Regions from separate parts of the Variovorax sp. V15 genome, predicted to be linked through region 1. Evidence: riboswitches for the same ligand, from Rfam matches in the RefSeq annotation. Region 1 holds a riboswitch; the other holds the start of a gene.

Region 1 (11,893 bases):
GCGCGCGGTGGCATCGAAGCCGAACAGATAGTCGACCGTCGCGGCCATCTCGAAAGCGCCCTTGTAGCCGTGGCGCTTCACGCCGTCGATCCACTTCGGGTTGACGACGCGCGAGCGCACGACGCGGCCGATTTCTTCCTTCAGCGTGCGCACGCGCGGCGCCTGCGGGTTGCCATGGTCGCCGTGGTACATGGCCGGCTGGCGGCCGCTCAGGTGGCGCACGGCGGCCGCCATGCCGCCCTGGAACTGGTAGTAGTCGTTGGAGTCGAGCAGGTCGTGCTCGCGGCTGTCCTGGTTCTGCATGACGACGGTCATCGCGCGCAGCCGGCGCCTGAGCGCGTCGGCCGCCGGCACGCCGTCGCTGCCCTGTCCGTAGGCATGGGCGCTACCGCCGACGTAGGCCTTCGACAGATCGTCGTCGCTTTGCCAGTCGCCACGGTCGAAGAGCGGCTGCAAGCCGCTGCCGTAGCTGCCCGGCGCCGAGCCGAACACTCGCCAGCCGGCCTGCGTGCGGGCCGCTTCGGGCGCCATGCCCTGCGCCCGCAGCGCGGCGGTCTCGCGCAGGATGCGCGCGCGGATCGGGTTGCGCTCCTCGTCCTCGTCTTCCTGCGCGGCCACGGCCTGCACCGCTGCATCGAACATCTGTACGGCATTGGGAAAGGCGTCGCGGAAGAAGCCCGAGATGCGCAGCGTGACGTCGATGCGCGGACGCCCGAGCCCGACCGTCGGCAGCACCTCGAAATCGACCACGCGCTGGCTGCCCGGCGCCCACCTCGGCCGCACGCCGATCAGCGCGAAGGCCTGCGCCAGGTCGTCGCCGCCGGTGCGCATGGTGGCCGTTCCCCAGACCGACAGGCCCATCGCCACCGGATAGTCGCCATGCTCCTGCATGTGCCGCTCCACCAGCTGCGCGGCCGACTTGAGGCCCAGCATCCAGGCCGTGGGCGTCGGGATAGCACGGGTGTCGACAGCGTAGAAGTTGCGGCCGGTGGGCAGCACGTCGGGGCGGCCCCGCGAAGGAGAACCGCTCGGCCCCGGCGGCACGAAGCGGCCTTGCAGGGCGCGGGACAACTGGCGCAACTCCTGCGCGCCGCAGGCGTCGAGCGCGGGGGCCAGGCGTTGTGCGATGCGGCTCATCACGGCTGTTGTCTTCGGCAACCCGGGCGGGTACTCGCCGGCTTCGAGCAACCGCTGCGCCAGCAGCTCCAGCCGCTCGCGCGTGTCTCCCTGGTGCCGCCATGCCTCGGTGCTCACTGATTGCAGCAGCGCGGGGCGCGCGCCCTGCCAAGGCCGGGCCGCGTCGATGTCGAGCGGGTCGAAGGCGTCGTCCGGCAGAAGGTCTTGCGAAAGCGCGCCGAGCAGCCCGGCATTCGCGCCGACGCCGTCCGCAGCCGGATAGCGCGCCAGCGCCAGCAGCGTGTCGCGCCGCAGCCGACCGCTCGGCGAAGCGCCGAACACGTGCAGTCCGTCGCGGATCTGCGTTTCCTTCAGCTCGCAGAGATAGGCGTCCACGCGCGCGAGCACGGCGTCGTCTTCCTCCGCGCCGGGCATGCCCAGTTCCTCGACCAGATGCTGGGCGCGAACGGCCGCGAGGATCTGCGCGCGCAGCACCTTCGCGCGGCGCGCGTCGACCAGCAGCGCGTCGTAGTACTCGTCGACCTGCCGCTCCAGGTCCTGCATCGGCCCGTGGTTCTCGGCGCGCGTGAGCGGCGGCATGAGGTGGTCGACGATGACCGCCTGCGTGCGCCGCTTGGCCTGCGCGCCCTCGCCCGGGTCGTTGACGATGAACGGGTACACGTTAGGCAACGGCCCGAGGATCGCATCGGGCCAGCAGGACTGCGACAGCGCGATGCTCTTGCCGGGCAGCCATTCGAGGTTGCCGTGCTTGCCCACGTGCACCACCGCGTCGATGGCGAAGGCCTCGCGCAGCCAGAAATAGAAGGCCAGGTAGCTGTGCGGCGGCACCAGCTCGGCGTCGTGGTAGCTCGCGTAGTCGGCGGTGCCCAGGCTGCCGAGCGCACGCGCGGGCTGGATGCCGACGAACACGCGGCCCAGCCGCAGGCCCGCGATCATGAAACGGCCGTTGCGCAGCATCGGGTCTTGTTCGGGGGTGCCCCAGCGTTCGTCGATGGCGGCCGCCATGCCATCGGGCAGCCGGGCCAGGCACGCCCGGTAGTCGGCCAGCGCGAAGCTCTGCCACGCCGGCCGCGAAGCCCACTTCGACGGGTCGTTGGCGATGCCTTCCTGCAGCCTGCGCATCAACGCGTCGCCGTCGGCGGGCATCGCGGGGGGGTCGCCCAGCGCATAGCCTTCGGCCGCCATCGTGTGCAGGATCGCCATCACGGAGGCCGGCGTGTCCAGTCCCACGCCGCTGCCGATGCGGCCTTCGCTGCCGGGATAGTTGGCAAGGATCAGCGCGATGCGCTTCTCTTCCGCGCGCAGGCTGCGCAGCCGGCACCAGCGCCGCGCCAGCTCTGCCACGAAGGCGATGCGGTCGGGCTCGGGCTGGTAGTTCACCACCTCGGTCTGCGTGAGCTCGCAGCGGTGCGACAGGCCCTTGAAGCTCACGGCCCGCGTGACGATGCGGCCGTCCATCTCGGGCAGCGCGATCTGCATCGCGATGTCGCGCGGGCGCAGGCCCTGGCTGTCGGCCAGCCAGTCCTCTCGGTTGCCGCCGCTCACGATGACCTGGAGCACGGGCGCGTCGCCGGCGAGCTCCACGCCCTCGCCCTCGCCCTGGCCGCCCTGCCCCAGCGCCGCGAATGCGGTCGTGTTGAGCACGAGTTGCACGTCGTGCTCCGCGCACAGCTCGCGCAGCGTGGACAGGCACAGCGAGTCTTTGAGCGAATCGAGCGCGACGGGCAGCGGGTTCAAACTTTGCGCGGTCAACGCCGCTGCCAACGCATCGAAGGCGGCCGTATTGCCCGACAGCAGATGCGACCGGTAGAACACCAGCGCCACCACCGGCGCGCCGGCGTGCCAGCGGTTGCGCAGGTCGTCGATGCCGGCCACCGTGTGCGAAGCACCCGCGCCGCCCGGCACATGCAGCGCCACCTGCGGCAGGCTGCGCGGCGGCAGCGGGGCCTCGCCATGGCCCAGGCCGTGGAAGGCCACCGCGCGCAGGAACTGCATCGCGTTGCCCGCCCCGCCGCTGCGCATGTACTGCCAGAGCTGCCGGCTCACGTCGCGCGACAGGGTGCCGCGCACGAGCAGGTCTTCGTCTTCCTGCAGGTCGCCGGAGAACATCGCGAGCTGCTGGCCCTTGCGCCTGGCCAGCTTCTCGAGCTGCTGCAGCCCGTAGGCCCAGGCCGATTCGGCGCCCAGGTGGTCGACCACCACCACGCGCGCATGCTGCAGCACTTCGTCGACATACAGGTCGAGCGATGCCGGCTGGCGCAGGTACATGAGGTTGGCCAGCCGCAGCGACGGATAGCCTGGGTCGGTGGCCGCCAGCGCGGTGCGCGCGGCGGCGAGCAGCGCGAGCGTGGTGTCGGCCGAGCTGAGCACCACGATGTCGCCCGGTGTCTGGTCGAGACGGGTGACGACGCTGTCGTCCTCGACGAAGCGTCCGGGCTGGGTGCTCAGCAGGTGCATGCGCTCGGGGCGTCAGGCGGTGGCGACAGCGCCCGCCTCTTCGAGCGCCTTGCGCAGTGCGCCTTCGTCCAGGTCTTCGCCGATGAACACCAGCCGCGTGCGCTGCGCCTCGCCGTCGCGCCAGCGGCGGTCGAAGTGGTGGTCGAAGCGCCGCCCCACGCCCTGCACCAGCAGGCGCATCGGCTTGCCCGGCACGGCGACGAAGCCCTTCACGCGGTAGATGGTGTGCTGCTCGACCAGCCTGCCGAGCACGGCGAGCAGGCTGTCGCGCTCGACGGGCGGCAGCTCGATCACGAGCGAGTCGAACTCGTCGTGGTCGTGGTCTTCCTCGTGGTCGTGGTGGCTCTCGCGCAGATGGATGGTGGCCTCGGCCGCGCGGCCCTGGCCCAGCAGCAGCGCGAGCGGCAGCCGGCCTTCGCTGGCGGCGACGATCTTCACCTCGGGCGGAAGCTCTTCGCGCACCATCGCCTCGACCTTGGCGCGCGCCGCGTCGTCCATCAGGTCGGTCTTGTTGAGCACCACGAGGTCGGCGGCCGAGAGCTGGTCTTCGAACAGTTCGTGCAGCGGCGATTCGTGGTCGAGGTTGGGATCGGCGCGGCGGGCTTCGTCGACGGCCTGCGGGTTCTCGGCGAACTGGCCCGAGGCGGCGGCCGGGCCGTCGACCACGGTGACGACCGAATCCACGGTGAAGATGTTGGCGATATCCGGCCACTGGAAGGCCTGCACCAGCGGCTTGGGCAGCGCGAGGCCCGAGGTTTCGATGAGCACCGCGTCGAGCTCGCCGCGCCGCTCGGCCAGCTGCAGCATCACCGGCAGGAACTCCTCCTGCACCGTGCAGCAGACGCAGCCGTTGGCCAGCTCGTAGAGCGCGCCCTCGCGCTCGTTGCCTTCGTCGTCGCAGCCGATGCCGCAGCCGCGCAGGATTTCGCCGTCGATGCCCAACTCGCCGAACTCGTTGACGATCACCGCGATGCGGCGGCCTTCGGCGTTGCTGAGGATGTGGCGCAGCAGCGTGGTCTTGCCGCTGCCGAGGAAGCCCGTGACGATGGTGACGGGAATCTTGGCGTTGCTTGCTTGTGTCATGGGAGAAGGTCTTTCGGGCGCCGCCGGCGATGGCGGCGGCGCGATGGGTGGGCGGCACACAGGCGCCCGGGCAGGCACCGCGGCGCCCGCGGGGAAAGGAAGCGCGCGAGAAGCGCGGATCAGGCGCCGCCGTACAGGCGACGCTCGACGAGGGCGGTGCCCTGCAGCCGGCGCCATGCCTTGGCAGCAGCCAGCACGCCCAGGTCGACCAGCGGCTCGACCAGCACGACGGTCATGTAGGCAGCGCCGAAGCTGGCGATCTGGCTCATGTTCTCGATGCCGGTGCCGCGTCCGTACAGCGCCCAGAAGCCGACCCACACCACGATGCCGCCCTGGTACGCCACCGAGAGCTTGAAAGCCTCGCGGTAGCCGATGTCCACATAGGCCAGGTTCTCGGGAATGATGCGGCGCGCCAGCGCAGAAGTGGCGAACAGCGGCACCAGCAGCGTGGTGACGTTCATGCCGTACTGCGGAATGTCCTGCGGCTCGAAGAAGAGGCCCTGGATCAGCAGGCCGCCAGCCAGCCCGATGGCGGCGGGCGCGAGCCCGAACACCAGCAGCAGCGTGGTGCCCAGGATCAGGTGCACCTCCGACACGCCCACCGGGTGGTGCGGGAACACCTCGAAGAAGCAGAACACCAGCGCCACGGCGATGGCAGAGCGCAGCACCAGTGCGGCGGGCCCGTCCTTCATGAGCGTCTGGAACGCGACCTTGCCGGTGTAGGCAAGCGCGGCGGCTGCCGTCGCGTAGCTGAGGAATATCTTGGATCCGTCGACTAGACCTGGTTCGATGTGCATCGAGCACCTCCTGAAATGCACCGCAGTGCGAAAGTTGATTGTTGGTGGATGGGCTGGCTCACGCAAGCCCCGTTCATGAACGCCGCAGCGCATGCCGCGCGCCCGGTACGGCCGCCGGCTTCGGCTTTCGCCGCAGCCGGCGCCAGCCGATCACGGCGCCGCTGGCCGAAGCCACCGCGCCGACGATGGAAAGCAGCCACATCACGAGATCCCAGGCCGGCCGGTGCTGGATAAGCCAGGGAAAGTCGAGGCTGTGCGCCGCGTTGAAGAGCCAGCGGCGCAGGCGCGAGTTGCCGTCGTTGCTGCCGGCCACCTGGCCGCTGGCCGGGTCGATGTAGATCCAGCTGCGCGCCGGGTCGTCGAACTGCAGGCGCCACACGGGCACGATGCGCTCGCGGTGGTGGCCGTACCAGTGGAAGTCTTCTCGGGTCTGCAGCACGGCTTCGGTGATGTTCGAGCCGGGGCGCAGGCGGGCGGCGGCGCGCAGGATGTCTTCCTTCGCGATGGAGGCCGGCGCGCCGGTGGCGGCATCGACCACCCGCACGCGTGCCTTCGCATCGCGCAGCTGCAGCAGCGGCTTGCCGTCGAACCACAGCAGCTGGGCCTCGCGCGGCGCGTCGGCGCCCTCGCCTGCCGGCAGCGTTGCAGGCGGCCAAAGGAACGGCGAAGTACCGGCTCCCGTGTAGCTCGCCATCGCCGCCGTGTCGTCGGCGCCGCGCTGGAACCAGCCGTTGGGGTTCATCGACAGCCAGCCGCTCACGATCCATGTCAACACGAAGAAGCCGCCGACCAGCCCCGCGACGTGGTGCCAGGCCATCCAGCCCGTGTAGGGCGTGACCGCGCCGTTGCGAAAGCGCCGCCGCAGGCGCACCCGCAGGATGCCGATGACGAGGCCCGTCACTGCCGAGACGATGCAGGCGGCCGACAGCCACACCACCACGTCGTGCCACAAGGGCGGATCGGCACGCAGCGGCGTGAAGTAGATCCAGTGCGGCACCGAGCCCAGCCAGTTCCAGAAGCGCTCGGAGCGCGTCGTGTCGCGCACCACCTCGCCATTGACCCGCGAGACGTAGAGCTCGGCGCCTGCGGCGTCGCCGACCTCGATGCGGTGCAGCGGACGCAGCGGGTTCAGGCCCTGCGGCACGGTCCACTGGTCGCGCTCCAGCGTCTCGGCCCAGCGGGCGCCGGCATGGCCTGAGAAGTCGCGCGCGATGGCCTCGGCCTGCGCGGCATCGACCGGGCCGGGCACGCGGCCGTCGCGCGCCGAGACGGTATGCCGGCCGCCGCGCGCATCGACGATGCGCCAGACGGGACCGGCGCCGGTTCCGCCCTGCATCTCCAGCACTATGCGGCGCGGCGGCTGGGCGCGGGCCTCCGTCGGCAGCGCTTCGAGCGCGGCCGACGGCGACACAGCCGCCTGCCCGAAGCGCAGCGGCGAGAGGCCCGCGAGGCGCTCCTCGTCCGTGAGGTTCGGATACCCCACGTACATCATCACCACGCCCGAGACGAACCACATGACGAACAGCAGGCAGCCGCCGATGCCCAGCCACCGGTGCGTCCAGTAGAGCCAGTGGCGGATGCGCGGCCAGGGGCGGCGCCATGCGGAGGTCATGCGTTCGTCCGGCCCGCGTTCGTCAGAAGTTGACCAGCGCCGACAGCTCGAAGGAGCGCGGGCGCCCCAGCAGCCACTGGTTGCCGCCGTTCGAGAACGACACCGGATAGCGCCGGTCGGCCAGGTTGTAGGCACGCAGCGCGAGCTTGAGCGACGGGTTCGCCTGCCAGCTCACGCCCGCGTCGGCCACGGTGTAGGAGCCGATCTTTCGCGAATTGGCCGCGTCGACCTGGCGCGGGCCTACGTAGCGCACACCGACATCGGCTTCCCACTGCGGCAGGAAGCGCCAGGTGAGCCAGAGGTTGGCGGCCTCCTCGGGCACGCCGGTGGGCGTGTTGCCCGCGCGAGAGACCAGCTTGCCGCTGACCACTTCGTTGAAGTCGTCGTAGCGCGCGCGCAGCTTGGCGACATTGGCCTCCAGCCGCAGCGTGGAGGTCAGCGCCAGGTCGAGCGTGGCCTCGATGCCTTCGGAAGACTGCTTGCCGACCTGCTGGGTGACAGTGGGGTCGATGGCGTCGCGCGAGAGCAGCTTGTTCTTCTCGATGCGGTAGGCCGCCACCGTCCAGGCGCCGCGGTTGTCCGCGAGCTGGCGCTTGTAGCCGACCTCGACCTGCCTGCCGGTGCTGAGGTCGAAGGCTGCCTGCGAGGCCGAGGTGGTCACCAGCGAGCCCAGCGGATCGGCCGCGCGCGCAACCTGCGCGTAGAACGACTGAGAGGCGTCGGGCGCGTAGACCACGCCGAGGCGGCCGGTGGCGTACTCGAAGGTCTTGCCGAAGTTGTTGGCGGCGTTCTGCAAGTCGGTGCGCGCGATCTTCGCGTGATCCCAGCGCAGGCTGCCCACCAGCGACCACTGCCGGTTGAAGGCCAGCTTGTCCTCGGCGAAGAAGGCGTAGGTGCTGGTCCTGGTCTTGTAGCGCGGCGTGTAGGCCACCGGCGAGGCGTAGTAGCCGAGACTGAAGACGAAAGGGTCGACCACCGAACGGCCGCCGTAGGGCGAGTCGTTGATGTGCGTGAAGTCGATGCGGTTCACGTCGAAGCCCACCAGCACCTGGTTGGCGAGGCCGAATAGGCCATGCCTGAAGGTGGCGTCGGTGCGGTTGCCGATCTGCTCCTGGTCGTGGCCGATCTCCAGGTAGTCGCCGCGCGTCAGGCGCCGGGTGGTGGCGCTGTAGGTGTAGGTTTCGCTGTTGCGCCAGTGGCGCTTGCTCTCCAGCCGGTAGAGCTGGTTGCGCACCGTCACGGCGTCGCTGGGCGTCCACTGGGCGTCGAGGCGGGTCCACTTGTCGCGGTACTTGATCTCGGCGTCGTCCACGTTGTAGTTCTGGCGCAGGGTCTGGCTGCCGAGGCGGCCGTCGATCAGCGGCACGCCGTAGTAGCGCTGCGGCGACTGGCGGCCCTCGTCGTGCGAGAGCGTGAACTGCAGCTGCGGCGACACGTCCAGCCGCACGGCGGCGCTCACGGCCAAGCTCTCGGCCTCGCCGCGCCGCATGAAGCCGTCGGTGTTGCGCTGGCTGATGTCTAAGCGGTAGGAGAGCCTGTCGTTGATCGCGCCGCCGCTGCCGAAGGCCACCTGCCGCGTGGCGTCGGAGCCGAGCGTGACCAGCGCTTCATTGCGGATCGGCCCGCGCGCGGGCTTCTTCGGCACCACGTTGATCGCCCCGCCGATGGCGCCCTCGCCGTACATCACCGAGGCTGCGCCGCGCAGCACCTCGATGCGGTCGGCCGACCAGGCGTCGAAGGGAAAGGTGACGGTGCCGGCGCCCGCGTACAGGCGCGTGCCGTCGAAGAGCTGCATCACCGAGCCATGGCCCAGGAAGCCGCGCGCTCCCAGCGCGGTACCGCCATTGCCGGGGCCGGGCGAGCCGGTGATGCCGGTGGCGCGGGTGACGGCGTCGATCACCGAGACGTCGCCACGCGCACGGATGGTGTCGCCCGTCAGCACCTCGACGCTGGCCGGCGTCTCCAGCGGCGTGAGGCCGAGGCGGCTGCCGGTCTGCGTGGGCTCGTCGATGGCCAGCGGCGTGTGCCGCTCGGCGTCCACCTGGATGGGCTTGAGCGTCTGGCCGTCGGGCGTCTGCGCGAAGACCGCCGCACAGGGGCCCACGGCGAGCCCCCAACCCAGTGAAAGACTCGAAAGACCTGAAAACCGCGCCCAGCGTCGCAGCCGTTGTGGCGACGCTCTCCTGCGATCGCTCCCTCGCGACGCATGACCCATGAAACCTCTCCTCCAGCCTGCGTCCCCGCATGCTCCTGACCGTTGAAGGACGTGGCGGAAGAGGCGAAAGGGCTGCGGCGGCCCGCGGCGGGCGCGGTAGGCGGCTGGCCCGGACACGCACTCCCGCAGCGTCCGAAGGCGGTTGCGAAGGCCGGTATCCGGGCTTGCGGAGTGCCACTGCGTGCTGTTGGATGCACGCAGTGGCAGAAGCCCTCGCCTTCCCACGCCCAAGCGCAGTGGCTGCCCGTGCCAATCGAGGAGGCACGAGCCCGAGGGGTTCCAGATCCGCTGACCGTTGCGGGGGCAGCGCAGGAATCGGCGCGTCCATCGATCTCCAGAGAGAACGACGGCGCGGCTCACCTGCTTCCCGTTTAACCCCGTCGCCGTCGATCAGATGGATGGCGTGCGGGGCACCTTCGAACCGTGTGGTCCGGAACGGCGAGTAACCAATGAAAACTGCCGAACCGGAACGGCGGGATTATAGGTAGCGCCCTTCGGGGCCGGCCCCGAAGCCGGCCGCCAGGCTCAGGAGGCCGGCTTGCCATCGGGCCCGAACAGCCGCCGCATCATGGCCACGCCCGCCACCAGCGCGTTCGAATAGGTGGCGTAGGGCTCGTGGGCAGCCTCCAGGGGCACGTAGACATGGGTGGTGTCGCCGGGAGAGCCCTCCACGGCCTCCATCAGCACCCAGTAGAACTCCCCCTCCTCCAGCTCATGGACGGTGAGTGCGATGTTTCTGGGAGAAGGCATGGAGCGAGGATGGCGTTGCTTGCTGACTGCTGAATGAATTGAACAGGCCAGGAAGGCGGGCGGTTGACAGAGCTTTCGGGGTTCTCCTACAGAGGCCCCTGCGGGTGCGACCTAATGTTGTATCCAGGGACTTCCACAAGAACCAGGAGGCAGCATGAAGCACTTCACCCTTGAACCCCGCATGCGCTCGAGCATCGGTGGCGCCTTCTACCCCACCGGCTACTCGATGGTGATGTTCCCGAGCGCGGAAGATGCCGACCGCATCGGCCACCGGCTGATTGAAAAGGGCGTCAGCGGCGACGAGGTCTACCTGCTCCCCGCCGAGACCGTGCTCAGCGAGATCGTGCCCACGGTGAGGATCGCCGACGATCCGCTGCCGTCCGCCGGCACCGACGCGGCAACCGTGCGCGCCTACGCCAAGCTGGCGCGCGAGGGCCACACCGGGCTGCTCGTCAGGACCAAGGACGGCGCGGCGGCCGAGCAGATGATGGAGCTGGTGCGCACCGTGCCCTACTCCATCGCCCAGCGCTACCGCACGCTGGTGATAGAAGACCTCTGAACCGGGCCGGCCTGACCGGACTTCAGGCCGGCACCGCCATCGACACCGCGCGCTGGACCACGTCGCGGGCCATGGCCTGGGCCAGTTCGTGCTCGCCGAGGAACACGGTGGCGGAGGTTTCCTGCGTGAGCAGCCGGGCCTCCTGCTCGTTGTGGCTGCGGATCACCGTCTGGATCGCCGGATTGAGCGTGTGCGCGGTTTCCATCATCTGCCGCACGTTCATGGCGTCGGGCGTGGCCACCACCAGCACGCGGGCGCGCGCGATGTGCGCCTGGATCAGCACCGCCGGGTCGGCCGCATCGCCCCACACGGCCGGCGTGCCGGCCTCGCGCAGCTTCTCGACCAGTTCGCGGTTCTGCTCGGCCACCACGTAGGGAATGTCGTTGGCGTCGAGTTCGGCCGCGATGCGGCGCCCGACGCGCCCGTAACCCACCAGCACCACCTGTCGCGAGAGGTACCTGGCCTCGGTGGTCATGGGCAGCTCGGCCAGCGGGTCTTCACGCATCTCCAGCCCGCGCGCGAAGGAGGAATGGGCATGCAGCCATTTCTGCATCGGCGCGATCAGGCTGAACCACAGCGGATTGGTGGCGATGGAAATCAGCGCACCGGCAAGCACCAGGCTCTGCCCCTCCACCGGCAGCAGCCCCAGCGACACGCCCAGCCCGGCCAGGATGAACGAGAACTCGCCGATCTGCGCCAGGCTCGCGCTCACCGTGAGCGCCGTGCCCAGCGGGTAGCGGAACACCAGCACCAGCGCGCAGGCCGCCAGCGACTTGCCCAGCACGATCACCAGCACTACCGCCAGCACCTGCAGCGGCCGGTCGAGCAGCACCGAGGGGTCGAACAGCATGCCGACCGACACGAAGAACAGCACCGCGAAGGCGTCGCGCAGCGGCAGCGACTCCTGCGCCGCCCGGTGCGCGAACTGCGACTCGCGCATCACCATGCCGGCGAAGAAGGCGCCCAGCGCGAAGGACACGCCGAAGAGCGCCGCGGACGCGTAGGCGATGCTCACGGCCGCCGCCACCACGCACAGCGTGAACAGCTCGCGCGAGCCGGTGCGCGTGACCTGCCAGAGGATCCACGGGAACACCCGCCGCCCCACCACCAGCATCAGCGCGACGAAGCCGCCGACCTGCAGCAGCGTGAGGCCCAGGGTCTGCCACAGCGGGTCGGCGGTGCCTGCGCCACCCGCCGCGCCCCGGTCGCCCAGCGTGCCCGCCAGCGGCGGAAGCAGCACCAGCACCAGAACCATGGCGAGGTCTTCCACCACCAGCCAGCCG
Region 2 (11,893 bases), 1.1 Mb from region 1:
CATGCCGAGGTCGATGTCGGCGACGACCAGGCCTTCCTCGTCTTCCGCCAGCGGCGTGCCCAGCGGCGAGCCGTCGGGTGCGTAGATGCGCGCGTAGCCACCGCCGGTGCGCAGCATCTGCTGCTTGCCGGCGTCGGTGCACATCAGCTCGCTCATGGCTTTCGACACCGTGGCGCAGGGCGCGACCACGAAGCACTGGCCCTCGGCTGCGTAGACCTGGCTCGCGGCGTTGTTGACCTCGGGGCCCAGCGCATAGGCCGCGCCGCGGTAGAGCGAGAAGCTCGGCCATGCGCCGCAGTGGATCTGCTCGTTCTGCGAGTACATCGCGTACTTGCTCAGCGGCTGCAGGTGCTCCCAGCACGAGAGTGAGCCGATGTTGCCCAGCGGCGTGCGGATCACGGCGAGGTCGGAGCCGTCGCCTTCACCGAACACCGTGCGCTCCACGTGCGTGGGCTTGAGCTTGCGCCGCGTCTGCACGGTATTGCCCTGGTCGTCGATGAGCGCCTGCGCGATGTAGAGGCTGCCCGCGGCTTTCTCGCTGTAGCCCAGCGAGACCCAGATGCCGAGCCTGCGCGCGGCTTCGCCGATGCGCTCGAACTCGGCCGAGCCGATCACCAGCGAGTTGTCGTGGTACCGCTGCACGAACTGCATGCCCCAGGCCGGCGAATCGAGCCAGATCCACCACGGGTAGCCGGGCACCCAGGTCTCGGGAAAGGCGATGAGCTTCACGCCCTGTTTCGCGGCCTGCGTCATCAGGTCGATGGTCTTGTCGATGGTGCCGTCGAGGTCGAGGAACACGGGGGCGGCCTGCACTGCGGCAACGCGCAGCTTGGGGTGGACGGTGGTCGGCATGAAGGTTCTCCAGATGCAATGAAAGTAACGGGGCGTTGGGAAGCGTGGTCCGCAGTCACCGGGTTTGCGCTGTGGCATGCGGGTTGCTTGAAGCGTAGATTCGCGCCGCCGGAACGCCTTGACCCGGTTTGGCGGCGTTCTTGTTCCAGCGTTGCATCCGTTCGTTGCCCAGGCTTTCCGAGGAATCCGATGACCCAGCTGCTCAGCACCGATGCCGTTTCGCGCGACCAGCGGCTCGCCTACTGGACCGACATGATCTGCAACGTCTACGTGCAGCTCGGTTGCGACCCGGTGCGCGAGGGCGATCCGGGCGATTTCGAGGGAAGCATCCGCCAGCACACGTTGCCCGGGCTCGACGTGTCGGTCGTCACCTCGAGCCCGCAGAAGGTGATGCGCACGCCGGGGCACATCTCGCATTCCAGCGACGACTACTTCCTCGTGAGCATCCAGGCGCGCGGCCGGGGCGTGGTACGGCAGGACGGCCGCGACGCGGTGCTGTCGGCCGGCGATTTCGCGCTGTACGACAGCACGCGGCCCTACCAGCTGCTGTTCGACGAATCATTCGAGCAGATCGTGCTCAAGCTGCCCGGCGAACGCCTGCGCAGCGAGTTGCGCGACACCGAGGCGCTGACGGCCACCACCGTGTCGGGGCGCGAAGGCGCGGGACACCTGCTGCTGGGCATGATCCGCACCCTGCGCGAGGACATCGACACGCTGCAGCCGGCCTCGGCTCTCGCGGTGGCCAACGGCGTGCAGAACATCCTGGTGGCGGGGCTGCAGACGCTGCCGGCGGCGAGCGCGCCGTCGCTGAGCAATCTGGCGGCCTACCACCTCGCGCGCGTGAAGCGGCGCATCGACGAGCAGTTGGCCGATCCGTCACTCTCGGTGAGCACGCTGGCGACCGGGCTGGGCGTCTCGGTGAGCCACATCCATCGCGTCTTCAGGAGCGAGCCGCTCACGCCCTCGCAGTACATCTGGGAGCGCAGGCTGCAGGCATGCAGCCGCGACCTGCTGGAGCCGCGCCTGGCAGGCCGTCCCGTGGCCGATATCGCCTACGGCAGGGGATTCAACGACGCGGCGCACTTCAGCCGCGCGTTCAGGGAGCGATTCGGCTGCTCGCCACGCGAGTGGCGGCAGCAGCGCATGCAGTAACGGATCGAAGGATCGGCTTACTGAACCAGCAGCACGGTGGTGTTCGTCTCGGCGATCACCTTGGTGGCGACGGAGCCCATCAGCGCTCGGCCGAGGATGCCGTGGCCGTGCGTGCCCAGCACGATCAGCCCCGCCTGCGCGGCGGCGGCCGACTTGAGAATCTCCTCGGCGATGTGGCCGTGGCGCGCATCGACCGTGTAGTTGGCGATGCCCTGTGCCGCGAGCTGCGCCTTCACGGGGTCGATCACCTTGGCGCTTTCCTCGGCGTAGTAGTCGGAGACGATCTCCTTGCTGAGGTGGCGCGTGACGTGGCCCGAGATGCCGGTGCACACGTGCACGATGACCAGTTCGTGGCCGTCCACGAACATCGCGCGGTTGGCAACCAGATAAGCCAGCGCCTTCTGCGTGTAGGCGCTGCCGTCGACTGCGATGAGGATTTTCATGGCCCCGTTATACGGCGCGTGCCGCGCGGGCGGCAACGAGTCGCACCTCTCGCGCAAGGGCCTTGCGCCCGAAGGGAATCAGCCGTGCAGGCCCTTCCAGAGCATGTAGGCGGCCAGCATGTAGAGGATGCTCGCGAACACGCGCTTGAGCTTCTTCACCGGCAGGCTGTGCGCCGCCTTCGCGCCCAGCGGCGCGGTCAGCACGCTGCACAGGGCGATCACCGCCAGCGCGGGCAGCCAGATGTAGCCGAAGGAGCCGGCCGGCAGGCCCTGCACCGACTGGCCGCTCACCGCATAGCCCAGCACGTTCGCCACCGCGATCGGAAAGCCCAGCGCCGCGCTGGTGGCCACCGCGTTGTGGATGGAGATGTTGCACCACGTCATGAACGGCACGCTGATGAAGCCGCCGCCGGCCCCCACCAGGCCCGAGATGAAGCCGATGGCGCCGCCCGCCGCAAGCTGGCCGCCCGTGCCCGGCATCTGCCGCGAAGCCGCGGGCTTCTTGTCGAGGAACATCTGCGTGGCCGAGAAGCCCACGAAGAGCGCGAAGAAGATCGCCAGCGCCGTTCCCTTGAGTAGCGAGAACACGCCCAGGCTGCCCACCAGGCTGCCGATGACGATGCCGGGCGCGAGCCGGCGCACGATGTCCCAGCGCACCGCGCCGCGCTTGTGGTGCGCGCGCACGCTCGACACCGAGGTGAAGATGATGGTCGCCATCGAGGTCGCGATGGCCATCTTCACCGAGAGATCGGCCGGCGCGCCGCGGTGGCCCATGATGATCGTGATGAACGGCACCATCAGCATGCCGCCGCCGATGCCCAGCAGGCCTGCGAGGAAACCGGTGCCGAGCCCGAGGGCGGCGAGTTCGGCGATGAGGATGGGGTCGAGCAAGCTGGAGACGTTCACGGAAATTCTGTATCGCAAAAAGCAACGGCCCCGAGCAGTTTGTGCAGGGGGCCGTGGCGGAATTAGGTGTCTGCAAGTGGGCGCCGGACTCGCATCCTGAACCGGGGTTCAGGTGGGCGAGGGCAGCAGGACTTCGGGTTCATCTGACGCGAGATGATCACACCCGTCGAGCGATTTACCAAGCCCGGCTCCGTAGAGCATTGGAACAAGGACATATAAAGCCCAACGCGCACCGCAGACAGTTCGGATTTTACCGCTGCAGCCCTGCCGGCGGAACCCGCTCAGAGCAAATGTCCATCGCCCGCCAGGGCCTGATCGAGTCTTTGAATGAGCTGGGCGGCCTTCGGGTCGGTCTCTGTGGTATCGGCTGCTGCGGCAGCAGGCGCGGGTGCCGCGGTGGCGGCGGCCTGCTGCGCGGCGAGGTCGAATGCCAGGTTCAGCGATGCCAGCACCGCGATGCGGTCGCGGGCCTTGACTTTTCCCGCGTCGCGGATCTTGCACATGGCGGCATCCACGCGGTCGACGGCTTCGCGCAACTGCGCCTCGCCGCCGTCGGGACAGCCGAGCAGATAGCTCTGTCCCATGATCTGTACTTCAATCTGCTTCATGCGGGGGAATCTTCGGAAGGTGGTTCAGCCGGCAACCGTTCGAGCAGGGCGTCGAGGCGCGTGCGGGCCGCGACGAGCCGCGACTTCAGTGCGTCGCGTTCGCGCGTGAGCGCATCGACCTGTTCCTGCAGCAGCGCGTTGGTGCGCTGCACCTCTTCGTGACGCACGAGCAGTCGTTCGACGCGCTCGGCGATCTGGTCGATGGGGCTGGAGGCGGGCATGGTTGGCGATTGTAGTTTCCCGGGGAGGCGGTCCCGCCGAGGCCGGACGCGGCGCCCGGCATGCCCGGGATTCTGCGGCTTTGGCGCCCGCCGATCAAACCCCCGATCAGGTGTTTCAGGCTTCGCTCAGCCGCACGTAGGTGGCCAGCAGCGCGCTCTTGGCGACCACGCCCAGCAGCACCGGGTTGGCGGCGCTCTCTATCAGCGGCAGCCGCTCGCCCAGGTGGTCGAGGAAGCGCTGCAGCGCCTCGCCCAGCCCGGTGTCGGCGGTGATCGGCAGGATCGCCTGCGAGAGCAGGGCGCCGGCCGTCGTCTCCTGCGGCGCCGTGCCGAGCGACGAGAGCGGCACCACGCCGAGATAGCGGTTGTCCGCGTCCACCACGTACAGGTACTTCACGGGGTACTGCAGAAAGAGCCTGCTCATCGCCTCGCGGTCCGCCTGCGGGCCGACCACCGTTTCGGCCGGCTGCACCAGGTCGCGCATGTGCAGGCCGCGCAGGCGCATCTGGTCGTCGCGCTGTGCGTTGCGATGCAGCGTGATCTCGTACATCGAGCCCGCGTTGGCCGAGCGCGCCACGAAATACGCGATGACGCTCGCGGCCATCAGCGGCAGCATGACCTGGTAGCTCAGCGTCATCTCGAAGATCATCAATATCGCCATCAGCGGCGCCTGCGTGGCGCCCGCCAGGAACGCGCCCATGCCGACGATGGCGTAGGCGAAAGGCGCCGAGCTCGCCGCTGGCCACAGCGCCTGCACGCCCTGGCCGAAGAGCGCGCCGATCATGCAGCCGAAGAAGAGCGCGGGCGTGAACACGCCGCCCACCGCGCCCGAGCCCGCCGTTGCCATGGTGGCGATCGCCTTGGCGAGCAGCACCAGCGCGATCAGCGTCCAAGCCCATGGCGTGTGCAGCACCGAATTGACCACGCTGTAGCCGTTGCCCCAGACCTCCGGCATCGGCACCGACACCACGCCCATGACGAGCCCGCCCAGCGCCAGCCGCCATGGCAGCGCGAGCGGCAGCCGCGAGAACAGCGCCCGGCTGCCCTGCAGCGCGCGCAGGAAGCCCACCGCCGCGAAGCCCAGCAGCACGCCGAGCACGCAGAACAGCACGACCTCGGTGCCGTGGATCTCCGGGAACGGCGGCATCCTGTAAGGCGGCTGGTAGCCCGGAAGCGCCCGCATCGCGACGTTGGCGACCACCGAGGCGATGATGATCGGTCCCACGCTCTCCATCGCGATGGAGCCCAGCACGATCTCCGCGACGAAGAAGGCGCCCGCGATGGGCGCGTTGTAGGCTGCCGTGAGGCCGGCCGCCGCGCCGCAGGCCACCAGCAGCCGCAGCCGTTCGGCCGGGAAGCGGAACACCCTCCCGAGCAGCGAGGAAGCCAGCGCCGCCAGTTGCACCATCGAGCCCTCGCGCCCGATCGAGCCGCCGGTGCCGATGCTCACCAGCGACGACGCGCTGCGCGCCAGCGTCTGCGCCACCGGGATGCGCCCGTCGCCGAGCACGATGGCCTCCATGTAGTCGGACGTGGCGCTGCGCTGCGCCACGCGTTTGGCCAGCACCAGCAGCAGCCCCGCCACCAGCCCGCCCAGCGTGGGGCAGGCGATGCGTGCCCACCATGGCAGTTGCCTGGCCATTGCCACGAGCCCTTCGCCAGGCCCCAGCACCAGATGCTCGAAGGCCAGCAGCGCCGCGCGGAAGAATTCGGTCGCCAGCGTCCCCAGCAGCCCCGCCACGATGGACCACAGCAGCATCGACTGCCAGCCCGACACACCGAAGAGACGCTGCAGCGCCGAACGCAGATTCAGGAAGACCGAGGCGGGCTGCATCATGGCCGTCGATGTTAGCGGTGCCGCAACTTTCGACTTAAGCCCCGTTGGCCAGCGCATAAAATCACCGCCGTTGGTGCTCGCGCCGTGGTTCGCACGGCGCAGTTCAACGGGAAGCAGGAGTGAACGCCCCGGTTCTTGCCGGAACAAGGCCGAAGCCGCCTGCGCTGCCCCCGCAACGGTCAAGCAGACGGTGCCGCAAGGCGCCAACCCCTTTCCATCGAAGCCACTGGATGCCCTGAAACAGGCGTCTGGGAAGGCGGCAAGGAGTCGCTCTGCCAGCCCGGATACCGGCCAACAAGGCGGCTGCCGCATGCGTCGAAGATGAATGACGAACGCATGCGCGGCCATTGCGCCCAGGCGCCGGCGGGGAGGCCGGCCAGGGGTATTGACGTTCGTTCGCTTGATCCATGATTTCCCGTGTTTGCTCTTTCCGCGGCCGCGCTCCTGCGCGCCGCTTCCGCCACGCCTGCCTGCCGCTGGCGCTGGTTTCCGCCTTCGGCGGGCTGGCCCATGCGCAGGAGGCTTCCACCCTGCGCGAGACGGTGGTCACTGCCAACCGCACCCCGCAGGCGTTGTCGGAGCTCGTGGGAGACGTCTCCATCGTCGACAGCAACGCCATCGAGCGCAGCGGCGCGACCGGCGTGGCCGACCTGCTCTCGCGCCTGCCCGGCATCGAGATCTCGCGCTCCGGCGGCGTGGGCAACACCACCAGCCTCTTCATCCGCGGCGCCGAGACGCGCTTCACAGCCGTGTATCTCGATGGTGTGCGCATCGACTCGCAATCGACCGGCGGCGCCGGCTGGGAGGGCATCCCACTGTCGCAGATCGACCGCATCGAGGTGCTGCGCGGCCCGGCCGCCGCGGTCTACGGCTCCGACGCCGTGGGCGGCGTGATCCAGCTCTTCACCAGGCGAGGAGAAGAGGGCGTGTCGCCCTACGCCGGCATCGGCTTCGGCAGCAAGGGGCTGCGCAGGATCGAAGGCGGCGTGAGCGGCAAGTCGGGCCTCTTCGACTATTCCTTCGGCGTGGCGCATGAAGAGAGCAAGGGCTACAACGTGCAGCCCGTGAGCAAGCGCAACGTGACCAAGGACGGCTTCACCAGCCCCGACCGCGACGGCTACAACAGCACCTCGGGCAACGCGAAGCTGGGCTTCCAGATCACGCCCGACCAGCGCATCGAGGCCACGCTGCTTTCCAGCGACATCAAATCCGGCTACGACGCCACGGTGTCCTACAGGACCAGGCTGCCGTTCCTGTTCGCCAACGACATCTCGAGCAACACGCTGCAGACCGCCGGCCTGAGCTGGTCGGCAAAGTGGAACGACGTCTACAGCACCCGCGTGCAGGTGACCGACTCGCAGCAGGTCTACAAGACCCAGCCCTCGTTCTACCGCACCGAGACGAAGCTGCGCGGCTACCTCTTCCAGAACGAATTCCGCTTCGGCCCGCACCTCGTCACCGCCACGCTCGAGCGCCGCGAAGACGCCCTGGAGAACGCTCCCACAACCACCTCGAAGCTGCTCTCGCGCGACCGCTCGCAGGACGCCGTCTCGCTGGGCTACGGCTTCGTGAAGGGCCCGCACTCGCTGCAGCTGCACGTGCGCCACGACAAGGACAGCGAATTCGGCGGCAAGACCACCGGAAGCGCGGCCTACGGCTACGCCATCACGCCGTCGCTGCGCTTCACGGCGTCGGCCGGCACCGCCTTCCGCGTGCCCACGCTGTACCAGCGCTTCAGCGAATACGGCCTGGCCACGCTCAAACCCGAATCGAGTCGCAATCTCGAGCTGGGCCTGCAGTACACCGAGGGTGCGACCCAGCTGGGCGTGGTGGCCTACGCCAACCGCGTGCAGAACCTGATCGTGTTCGACGGCTCGGCCAAGGGCTGCGCATCGTCCTTCGGCTGCTACGCCAGCACCGCCCGCGCGCGCTACCAGGGCGTCACGCTCTCGGGCAGCCACCGCATCGGCGACGTCACGCTGCGCGGCTCGCTCGACTTCCAGGACCCGCGCGACCTCGCCACCCACAACCTGCTCGCGCGCCGCGCGCAGCGCCATGCCACCATGGGCGCCGACTGGCGCATCGCGGGCTGGACGCTGGGCGCCGAGGTGCAGACTTCCAGCCGCCGCTACGACGACGCCGCCAACAGCGTGAAGCTCGGCGGCTACACCGTGCTGAACCTGTCGGCCACCACGCAGATCACGCGCGACATCAACCTCGTCGCGCGCGTCGACAATGTGGGCAACAAGGACTACCAGTTCGCACGGCTGTACGCCAATGCCGGCCGTACCGCCTACGTCGGTCTCAAGTGGACGCCTCACTAAGCAGCCAAGCATCCCAGCCGGGCGGCACCGCCGGTGCCGCGGCGGCCACCTGCGCCGCCGTGCTGGTGGCCGCCCCGGCCTCGGGGCAGGGCAAGACCACGGTCGCTGCCGCGCTGGCCCGGCTGCATGCGCGCCAGGGCAGGCGCGTGCGCGCCTTCAAGTGCGGGCCCGACTTCCTCGACCCGCACTGGCTGGCGCTGGCCACCGGCGCGCCGGTGCATTCGCTGGACCTCTGGATGACCGGCGAGGCCGACTGCCGCGCGCGCCTGCTCGCGGCAGCGGCCGAATGCGACCTGCTGGTCGTCGAAGGCGTGATGGGCCTCTTCGACGGCACGCCCAGCGCCGCCGACCTGGCGCAGCGCTTCGGCCTGCCGGTGCTGGCGGTGATCGACGCGCACGCCATGGCCGGCACCTTCGGGGCGCTGGCCTACGGGCTGCAGAACTTCCGCGACGGCCTGCCGTGGGCCGGCGTGCTGGCGAACCGCGTGGCCAGCGAAAGACACAGCCAGATGCTGAAGAACGCGCTGCGCGACCCTTCTCAATGGCTCGGCGCCTTGCCGCGCGATGCCCGCTTTTCACTGCCCGAACGGCATCTGGGCCTCGTGGCCGCAACCGAACTCGGCGACGCGATGGCGCGGTTGGACGCGGCCGCCGACGTGCTCGCCGACACGCCGCTGGGCCGGATGTCCGTCGCCGACCTGCCGCAGGTGCGCTTCGAGGCTGCATCCGACGAGCCGCAAGCCATGGCCCCATTGCTGGCCGGCCGCACCATCGCCATCGCGCGCGACGCCGCCTTCTCGTTCATCTACCCCGCGAACCTCGACGTGCTCACGGCACTGGGCGCGAAGCTGAGCTTCTTCTCGCCGCTCGCGGGCGACGCCTTGCCGGCCTGCGATGCCGTCTGGCTGCCCGGCGGCTATCCGGAGCTGCACGCGCAGGCGCTGTCGGCTTGCACGGCGATGCGTGAATCGCTTGCCGCGCATGCCGCAGCGGGCAAGCCGGTCTGGGCCGAGTGCGGCGGAATGATGGCGCTGTTCGACGAGCTGGCCCTGCAGGACGGTGAGCCAGTCCACCGCCTCTGGGGCCTGCTGCCCGGCCGCGTGACCATGCAGAAGCGGCTCGCGGGTCTCGGGCCGCAGCAGCTCTCGCTGGGCAGTCACGTGCTGCGCGGCCACACCTTCCACTATTCGAGCTGCGAAACGCCGCTGGAGCCGGTCGCCCGCACCGCCCGGCCCGGCGCCCCGCAGGCCGTGGGCGCGCGCGCCGGCGAAGCGCTGTACGTGCACGGCCCGGTGCGCGCGAGCTACTTCCATGCGTGGTTCGCGTCCAGTCCGCAAGCCACTGCCCGCCTTTTCGGCGCCATGTCCATCGAGTTGGAGAGCCATGCCGCATTCGACCAAGCCTGAAGCCGTGGTGCACGAGTTCATCCTGGGTGGCCAGAAGAGCGGCAAGTCGCGCCGTGCCGAGCAGCGCGCCATCGACTGGCTCGCATCCGGCTCCCGGCCCCGCCGCGCCGTGCTGATCGCCACCGCCCAGGCCTATGACGACGAGATGCAGGAGCGCATCGTGCGCCACCAGGCCGACCGCGCCGAGCGTGTGCCCGGCATGCGCACCATCGAGGAGCCGATCGAGCTCGCGCGCGCCATCGTCACGCAGAGCACGCCCGAGACGCTGGTGGTCGTCGACTGCCTCACGATGTGGCTCACCAACCTGCTGATGCCGATGCCCAGCGAAGACGCCCGCCCTGTGACGCGCACCCCCGCGGCGCACATCGCGATGCTGCTGGTCGCGCTGCGCGATGCGCCGGGTCCGGTGGTGCTGGTCGGCAACGAGATCGGGTTGGGCGTGATCCCGATGGGCCGCGAGACGCGCGCCTTCGTCGACGCGCTCGGCCGGCTCAACCAGGACGTGGCCGCCGCCTGCGGGCGCGTCACGCTGATGGCGGCCGGATTGCCGCTGAGTCTGAAGGCGCCTGCTGCATGAAGATGATCCGCATCTCGCTGGCTTCGCTCGGCCTCGCTCTTTTCGCGCTGGCCGCGCATGCGCTCGACGTGGTCGACGAGCGCGGCGTTTCCGTCAACCTGCCGCAGCCGCCGCAGCGCATCGTCTCGCTGCTGCCTTCGCTCACCGAGTCGGTCTGCGCGCTCGGCGCCTGCGACCGGCTGGTGGGCGTGGACCGGTACTCCAATTCGCCCGAGCAGGTGAAGGCGCTGCCACAGCTTGGCGGCGGCATCGATCCGAACGTGGAGGCCATCGTCGCGCTCAAACCCGAAGCGGTGCTGCTGGCCAAGTCGTCGCGCGTCACGCAGCGGCTGGAGGCGCTGGGCATGAAGGTGCTGGTGCTCGAACCCAAGAGCCACGCCGACGTGCGCCGCGTGCTCGACAAGCTAGACCAGGTGCTGGGCACGCACGAGGCGCCGAAGGTCTGGCGCGTGATCGACGCCAGCGTGTCGGCCGCCGCGCAGTCGGTGCCCGCAGGGGCGAAGGGCATGCGCGTGTATTTCGAGGTCAACAGCGCGCCGTACGCGGCGGGCGAGTCGTCCTTCATCGGCGAGACGCTCACGCGGCTCGGCATGAAGAACATCGTGCCGGCATCGCTGGGCCCGTTCCCCAAGCTCAACCCCGAGTACGTGGTGCGCGCGAACCCCGACCTCATCATGGTCAGCGTGCGCAGCGCGCAGGGGCTGGAGCAGCGGCCCGGCTGGGCCGGCATCCGCGCGGTGCGCGAGGGCCGCGTCTGCCGATTCAGCGCCGAGCAGTCCGACGTGCTGGTGCGCCCCGGCCCGCGCATGGACGAGGCCGCGCGGCTGATGGCGCAGTGCATCGCTGAAAAGGGCGGCAAGCGATGAACGCGGCCGCCGTCAGGCACACGGCCCATCTGCGCCGCGTACTGCTGCTCGGCGCCGGCCTGCTGGTGCTGGGCGCGGCGCTGATGCTGCTGGGCCTGGGCATCGGCAGCACCGGCTTCGAGAGCCTGTTCGCCGCGCGCCACGATCCGGTGGCGCTGCAGATCGTGTGGGACATCCGGCTGCCCCGCACGCTGGGTGCCTGGCTGGCTGGTGCGCTGCTGGGGCTGGCCGGCGCGGTGGCGCAGGGGCTTTTTCGCAATCCGCTGGCCGATCCGTACCTGCTGGGCAGTGCTTCGGGCGCCTCGCTCGGCGTGGCGGTGGCGCTGCTGATGTTCGGTGGCTCGGCTGCGAGCACGCAGTGGGTGATGCGGCTCGGGCTCACCGGCGCGGCCTTCCTGGGCGCGGTGCTGGCCGTGATGCTCACGCTGATGCTGGCGCGCGGCGTGCAGCAGACGCTGCGGCTGCTGCTGGCCGGCGTGATCGTGGGCGTGGTGCTTGGCGCGGCCAAAGACCTCATCACCATCGCCTCGGCGGACATCCTTCAAGCCATACAGGGTTTCATCCTCGGCAGCACCGGCCTCGTCGGCTGGAGCGCCTGCGCGGTGATGGCCATGGTCGGCGCGGCCTGCCTGCTCGCGGGCTGGGCGCTGGCGCCGGTGCTCGACGGACTCGCGCTCGGCGAGGCCACCGCGCGCAGCCTG

What was found. A riboswitch is a leader RNA that binds a small molecule or an ion and turns the genes downstream of it on or off. The one in region 1 is predicted to bind cobalamin.
Region 2: linked by a shared signal. The riboswitch ahead of ACAM57_RS14010 (TonB-dependent receptor) and the one ahead of ACAM57_RS19295 (TonB-dependent receptor) in region 1 are both predicted to bind cobalamin.

What each region holds. Positions count from the first base shown of each region.
Region 1 is NZ_AP028659.1:4,056,201-4,068,093, forward strand. It holds gene cobN (cobaltochelatase subunit CobN) at 1-3,594, opposite strand, end outside; gene cobW (cobalamin biosynthesis protein CobW) at 3,607-4,677, opposite strand; gene ACAM57_RS19285 (energy-coupling factor ABC transporter permease) at 4,797-5,474, opposite strand; gene ACAM57_RS19290 (PepSY domain-containing protein) at 5,548-7,086, opposite strand; gene ACAM57_RS19295 (TonB-dependent receptor) at 7,109-9,190, opposite strand; cobalamin riboswitch at 9,433-9,734, opposite strand; gene ACAM57_RS19300 (hypothetical protein) at 9,827-10,051, opposite strand; gene ACAM57_RS19305 (hypothetical protein) at 10,206-10,610, shown strand; gene ybaL (YbaL family putative K(+) efflux transporter) at 10,633-11,893, opposite strand, start outside.
Region 2 is NZ_AP028659.1:2,965,838-2,977,730, forward strand. It holds gene ACAM57_RS13975 (carbon-nitrogen hydrolase family protein) at 1-852, opposite strand, end outside; gene ACAM57_RS13980 (helix-turn-helix domain-containing protein) at 1,042-2,004, shown strand; gene ACAM57_RS13985 (universal stress protein) at 2,022-2,447, opposite strand; gene ACAM57_RS13990 (sulfite exporter TauE/SafE family protein) at 2,526-3,353, opposite strand; gene ACAM57_RS13995 (cell division protein ZapA) at 3,635-3,961, opposite strand; gene ACAM57_RS14000 (hypothetical protein) at 3,958-4,182, opposite strand; gene ACAM57_RS14005 (ClcB-like voltage-gated chloride channel protein) at 4,298-6,019, opposite strand; cobalamin riboswitch at 6,074-6,330, shown strand; gene ACAM57_RS14010 (TonB-dependent receptor) at 6,427-8,343, shown strand; gene ACAM57_RS14015 (cobyrinate a,c-diamide synthase) at 8,328-9,749, shown strand; gene ACAM57_RS14020 (bifunctional adenosylcobinamide kinase/adenosylcobinamide-phosphate guanylyltransferase) at 9,727-10,326, shown strand; gene ACAM57_RS14025 (ABC transporter substrate-binding protein) at 10,323-11,192, shown strand; gene ACAM57_RS14030 (FecCD family ABC transporter permease) at 11,189-11,893, shown strand, end outside.